2 regions of the Pseudomonas sp. 910_21 genome follow, and region 1 is predicted to be linked to the other one. Evidence: predicted binding sites of a transcription regulator. Region 1 holds the regulator's gene; the other holds the start of a gene.
The links. The regulator sigma-54, encoded in region 1, starts transcription at its own class of promoters, with help from an activator protein. The targets are predictions, from matches to a motif close to ANTGGCATNNANNTTGCTNT.

Region 1 (3,357 bases):
TCGACGGCGCCGGCGGCGTGACTACGGCCAAGGGAATGAAAGCGTATTTGAAAGACGGCAGGATGAACCTGCTATCGAACGTAAGAGGACAGTATGAGGCTCGTTAAAACCCTCCCTATTTTGCTCAGTCTGGGCGCAGCACTGGGAAGCGTGAGCGCCTGGGCTCTGCCGAACGATAGCCAACAGCCGATCCGCATCCAGGCCGACGACGCCCAGTTGGACGACAAGAACGGCGTGGCCACCTACAAGGGCGATGTGATCATCACCCAGGGTTCGATGAAGATCACCGGCAACACCGTGACCATCACCCGAGCCAAGAGCGGCGAAATCGACGTAGTGACGTCGGTGGGCAACCTCGCCTACTTCGAGCAGTTGCAGAAGCAGACCGACCCGAAACCGGTTCAGGCCTACGCTGTGACCATCCAGTACCACGCTCAGCAGAATCGCATCGTGCTGATCGACAAGGCCAAGGTCATCAACGACGGCAACACCACCGAAGGCGAGAAGATCGTCTACGACACCGTCAAGCAAGTGGCTAACGCCGGTCGCGCCAATGGCAGCTCGGTCACCGCACCACGTCCGCGGATCGACATGGTCATCCAGCCGAAAAAGAAAACCGACGAGCAAAAGGCCCAGTAATGGCAACTCTGAAAGCTCAGCACCTGGCCAAGAGCTACAAGAGCCGCCAGGTCGTGCGTGATGTCAGCCTGTCCATCGACAGCGGCCAGATCGTCGGCCTGCTCGGCCCCAACGGCGCCGGCAAGACCACCTGCTTCTACATGATCGTCGGCCTGGTCCAGGCCGATCAGGGCCGCGTCCTGATCGACGACCTGGATGTCAGCCACCAACCGATGCACGGTCGCGCTCGCGCCGGCATCGGCTACCTGCCCCAGGAAGCTTCGATCTTCCGCAAGCTGTCGGTGGCCGACAACATCATGGCCATCCTCGAGACCCGCAAGGAACTCGACAAGGCCGGCCGTCGCCAGGAACTGGAAAGCCTGCTGCAGGAATTCCACATCAATCACATCCGCGACAACCTTGGCATGAGCCTGTCCGGTGGTGAACGCCGCCGCGTGGAAATCGCCCGCGCCCTGGCCACTGCCCCCAAGTTCATCCTGCTGGACGAACCCTTTGCCGGCGTGGACCCGATCTCGGTCGGCGATATCAAGCAGATCATCCACCACCTGAAGGCCAAGGGCATTGGGGTGCTGATCACCGACCACAACGTCCGCGAAACCCTGGACATCTGTGAAACCGCCTATATCGTCAATGACGGGCAACTGATCGCCGAAGGCGACTCCGAGACCATCCTGGCCAACGAACTGGTCAAGGAAGTCTACCTGGGCCATGAGTTCCGCCTGTAAAGGCTGAGGTGTCGGGCTAGATGCCAGAGCGCCAGGAACAATAAATCCCTACAAATTTTATTGTTACAGCGCTCTAGGCAAACACTTCAGTTTCAGGCATATAATTTGCTTATGTTTGGCGCTCCGGCGCCCTGTAGTGGATGGCGCATGTGCGCCGGCAAATAAGGTGTTAAGCCCCTGCCATGAAACCATCGCTAGTCCTGAGAATGGGCCAGCAGCTGACGATGACACCGCAGCTGCAACAGGCCATCCGCCTGCTCCAATTGTCGACCCTGGACCTGCAACAGGAAATCCAGGAAGCCCTGGAGTCCAACCCGATGCTCGAACGCCAGGAAGATGGCGAAGACTTCGACAACAGCGACCCCTTGGCCGACAACACAGAGTCCAAACCCAACACCGAGATCCAGGAACCCTCCTACCAGGAAACCGCCCCCACGGTGGATAACCTCGAGGAAGGCGAATGGAACGAACGCATCCCCAACGAACTGCCGGTGGACACCGCCTGGGAAGACGTCTACCAGACCAGCGCCAGCAGCCTGCCCAGCAGCGATGACGATGAGTGGGACTTCACCACTCGCACATCGGCCGGCGAGAGCCTGCAAAGCCACCTGCTCTGGCAACTGAACCTGGCGCCGATGTCGGATACCGACCGCCTGATCGCCGTGACCCTGATCGATTGCATCAACAATCAGGGCTACCTGGACGAGACCCTTGAAGAAATTCTCGAGGCCTTCGATCCGGAATTGGACATCGAACTGGACGAGATCGAAGCCGTCCTGCACCGCATCCAGCAATTCGAGCCGGCCGGCATCGGCGCCCGCAACCTGGGCGAATGCCTCCTGCTGCAACTGCGCCAACTGCCAGCGAAAACTCCCTGGCTGAGCGAAGCCCAGCGCCTGGTCAGTGACTACATCGACCTCCTGGGCAGTCGCGACTACAGCCAGCTGATGCGCCGCATGAAGCTCAAGGAAGACGAACTGCGTCAGGTCATCGAACTGGTGCAGAGCCTCAACCCGCGCCCGGGCTCACAGATCGAATCCAGCGAAGCCGAATACGTGGTCCCGGACGTCATCGTGCGCAAGGACAACGAGCGCTGGCTGGTGGAATTGAATCAGGAGTCCGTGCCACGCCTGCGGGTCAACGCACAGTACGCCGGCTTTGTTCGCCGCGCCGACACCAGTGCCGACAACACCTTCATGCGCAATCAGTTGCAGGAAGCTCGCTGGTTCATCAAGAGCCTGCAGAGCCGCAACGAAACCCTGATGAAAGTCGCCACTCAGATCGTCGAGCACCAACGGGGCTTCCTGGAGTACGGCGATGAAGCCATGAAACCTCTGGTTCTGCACGACATCGCCGAAGCTGTGGGCATGCACGAATCGACCATTTCCCGTGTGACCACGCAAAAATTCATGCATACCCCCCGGGGCATATATGAACTGAAATACTTTTTCTCCAGCCACGTCAGCACCTCCGAAGGCGGCGAATGCTCGTCCACGGCGATCCGCGCGATCATCAAAAAACTGGTGGCTGCGGAAAATCAGAAAAAGCCGTTGAGTGACAGCAAGATCGCTGGTTTACTGGAGGCACAAGGCATTCAGGTAGCCCGTCGTACCGTCGCCAAGTACCGCGAATCCCTTGGGATCGCGCCTTCCAGCGAACGGAAGCGGTTGATGTAGCCGCCGGGCTGGCCACAGCGTTTCAGAGTGTGTTTGAAACAGGTCGAAAGTCGGTTTCAAACGCGGTCTAGGTGGCAGGCAACCCAGCCTGCCGCGTTATGCACTGGCAACGAAGGAGAAGCTGTATGCAAGTCAACATCAGTGGACACCAACTCGAAGTGACTGAACCTCTGCGCGCTTACATCGGCGAGAAACTCGACCGGCTGGAGCGGCACTTCGACAAGATTACCAATGTGCAGGTCACCATGGCTGTAGAGAAGCTGAAGCAGAAAATCGAAGCCACCCTGCACATCCACGGTGGGGAGGTCGTCGCCAAT
Region 2 (3,357 bases), 780 kb from region 1:
GCCCCGCTTATGAAGCGGGGCTTTTCGTTTGGCTCGGGACTGGCGGTCTTCAGATATGGAAGTAGCCGACACAGGAGTCAAAAGGCAGGCGCTTGAGTTCGATCTTGTTCATGTCGAACACTTCGCGCAGGGCCTTGGTTTCGCCCGGGAAGTTGCGGTAGGCGACTTCGTCGAGGACCACGATGGCGCCCTTGGGCATGTATGGCAGGAAGGTTTCCAGGGCGACCTTGGTCGGTTCGTACAGGTCGGTGTCGAGGATCAGCATGGCCACCACCAGGTCCGGGCGCGACTTGACGAATTCCGGCACGGTCTTGCAGATGTCGCCCTTGACCAGCTCGCAGCGCGGGATGCGGTTCACCGGACGCAGCAGGTCGTTGGCATCGATCATGTCCTGGATCAGCGACTGGTCGGTGTCGGAGAACATGCTTTCGTTGATGTCGGCCGGGTCCTCGTCCTTGTTGATGCTGGTGAAGCCTTCGAAGGTGTCGAAGCCGACGATGGAGCGGTTGATGGCATAGGGCTCGAGGATCATCGACAGGTGCATGTAGAGCATCAGCGAGTTGCCCTTGTACACGCCGCACTCGATGATCGCCCCTGGTACATCCATGACCTTCTTGAACAGCTCCATGCGCGACAGCGCGGCGGTGACGTTGATGCGGTTGGCGAAGACGAAGGGCGCGTCGGCAACGTACTCGGCGTCGACCCGCTTGAGTACGCCGGCGCGGGTTTCGTTGTATTCGGCTTCGGCGGGGGTAAGGCGACGTTTGGTCATGGCTTGAATCCTTGGAAATTCGAGAAGTCGTGGGCGTGGAAGTAGTCTTTGAAGCCGGAGCCGACGTCAGGGCAGGCGCTGTCGACGTTGGGGGCTCCGCGGTTGTGTTTCAGGTCTTCGAGGTGCATCAGGCGGAAGTCCACGCTGAAGCGGGTGCGGTCAGTGCGGTTGGGGACGGTGCCGTGCAGGTGCGAGCCGGAGAACACCAGCATCTCACCTGAGTTGCCGGCGATGCGCAGCTCGGAGCTGTCGTCGATCGCCTCCACGGGCACCGGGTGGACCCGCACTTCTTCGGTCAGGTTGTCCTTGGCCTTGTGCCGCTGGTTGCTGATCCAGTCCTTCAGGCTCCAGTCTTTCGAGGTGTTGGCCACCGGCTTCTCGAAGTAGCTGGGGTTGATCATCATGGTCTGGTCCGGGGTGATGGTGTAGACCGGCATCCAGGTGTTGATCTGGCAGTCCACGCTGCCGTACCAGCTGTCGCGATGGGGTTTGTAGGCGTAGCTGACGCCGGCGTGCAGGTAGTCGTAGTTGGGCACGACCCGCAGGCGCGGTACGTCGAAAATGTAGTCCCGAGGATCGATGCCGATCTCGTGAATGAAGCCAAGGATCAGATCCTTGACGCGCTGGCTGTTGGTGAACTGGCCCTTGAGTCGGGTAACCCGGCTGACGAACTCTTCCACCGGCATCATCGTGTGCAAAGCCTGGTGGTTGGTTTCACCATCAAACGCCGCGGTGATGCTTTCCTTGGCGAACCCGCAGAGGTCTTTTGCGGTGGCCAGGTCGGTGTCCAGGAAGATATCCCCGGAATAGATGGCGTCCTTGAAGTCAGCTGTCTTGCGCAGCTGATTGAGGTACAGGTTCAAAGTGGTTCTCCTTGGCAGTCACTGGCTTAGGTGTCGGCCACCCCCCCGCAAACTGAAGTCGCGATAGCCAGTCACTGTGCCTTGCAAGATCTGTTCACAAAGTCTCCGGCCCGGAGGGCGGGTCTGATCCGCGTCATGCGACCGATGCTTGCCGTTAGCGGCATAAGTCCGCCGTTTTTTCGTCTCTCGTTCCGCCCTGAAAATCCCGTTGCTCGCGGCAAAGCCCCGGCCCGCATGGGGAGCGTTGCTGTCAGTGAAAGTTGGTGTAGAAATTGCTTACGCCATGCTCAGTACAGTGTGGGGCGGCAAACGTCCGGCAGATGAGGAACGATTGTGGACAAGTACCTTTATGTGGCAATGACCGGCGCCAGCCAGAATGCTCTGGCGCAAAAGGCTCATGCCAACAATCTGGCGAACATCTCCACCAACGGTTTTCAGCGCGACCTGGAGCAGGCGCGCGCGATGCCGGTGTTTGGTGACAGTTTTCCGGCGCGGGCCTTTGCCATGGGCGAACGGCCAGCAACGGATTTTACTCCCGGCTCCATGGTGGAGACCGGTCGTGACCTGGACGTGGCCGTCAGCGGCAAAGGCTGGATCGCCGTACAGAGCCCGGATGGCAGCGAAAGCTATGTGCGCACCGGCAGCTTGAATGTCGATGCACTGGGCGTGCTGCGTGCCGGCAACGGCATGCCAGTCATGGGCAATGGCGGTCCTATCGCCGTGCCGCCCGAGCAGAAGATCGAAGTCGGCCAGGACGGCACCATCAGCATTCGTGCCATGGGTGAAGGTCCGCGGGTCATGGCTGAGGTCGATCGCATCAAGCTGGTCAATCCGGATATCAAGAACCTGACCAAGGGGCTGGACGGGTCGATCAAGACCAAGGACGGCCAGCCGGCGCCTGCCGATGCCAATGTGCAGCTGGTGTCGGGCTTCCTGGAGTCGAGCAACGTCAATGCCGTGGAAGAAATGACCGCGGTGCTGGCCTTGTCCCGCCAGTTCGAATTGCACGTCAAGATGATGAACAGCGCCAAAGAAGACGACCAGGCCATGGCTCGGGTCTTGCAGATCAGCTAATTACCAGTATCTAGCGCCGTAAAACAGGCGCGAGAGGAGAATCGAATGCTTCCGGCTCTATGGGTTGCCAAAACCGGTCTGTCCGCCCAGGACACCAACCTGAGTGTTATTTCCAACAACCTGGCGAACGTCTCGACCACGGGTTTCAAACGTGATCGCGCCGAGTTCCAGGACCTGCTGTACCAGATCAAGCGTCAGCCCGGTGCTCAGTCGACTCAGGACAGCGAACTGCCAACCGGCCTGCAGGTCGGTACCGGTGTGCGCATCGTCGGTACGCAGAAGAACTTCACTGCCGGCAGCCTGCAGACCACCGAACAGCCTCTGGACCTGGCCATCAATGGCCGTGGCTTCTTCCAGATCCTGCAGCCCGATGGCACCACGGCCTATACCCGTGACGGTACTTTCCACCTCAACTCCGACGGCCAGATCGTCACCGCCAGCGGTTTCGCCCTGGAGCCTGCGGTGGTCGTGCCCAACGACGCGCAGACCTTCACCGTGGGTCAGGACGGCACCGTATCCATCACCATCGCCGGCAACCCGGCTTCCCAGGTGATCGGCAACCTGCAAACCGCCGACTTCATCAACCCGGCGGGCCTGCAGTCCCAGGGCAACAACCTGTTCCTGGAAACCGCCGCCAGCGGCGCGCCG

Region 2: the regulator sigma-54 is predicted to act here: its motif matches at 1,906-1,925, upstream of FW796_RS00495 (flagellar basal body rod protein FlgF).

Annotation. Positions count from the first base shown of each region.
Region 1 covers NZ_VXCY01000001.1:883,411-886,767, forward strand. The annotation lists gene lptC (LPS export ABC transporter periplasmic protein LptC) at 1-107, shown strand, start outside; gene lptA (lipopolysaccharide transport periplasmic protein LptA) at 94-639, shown strand; gene lptB (LPS export ABC transporter ATP-binding protein) at 639-1,364, shown strand; gene FW796_RS04100 (RNA polymerase factor sigma-54) at 1,547-3,040, shown strand; gene hpf (ribosome hibernation-promoting factor, HPF/YfiA family) at 3,166-3,357, shown strand, end outside.
Region 2 covers NZ_VXCY01000001.1:102,589-105,945, reverse strand. The annotation lists gene FW796_RS00505 (TylF/MycF/NovP-related O-methyltransferase) at 50-772, opposite strand; gene FW796_RS00500 (hypothetical protein) at 769-1,635, opposite strand; gene FW796_RS00495 (flagellar basal body rod protein FlgF) at 1,969-2,709, shown strand; gene flgG (flagellar basal-body rod protein FlgG) at 2,755-3,357, shown strand, end outside.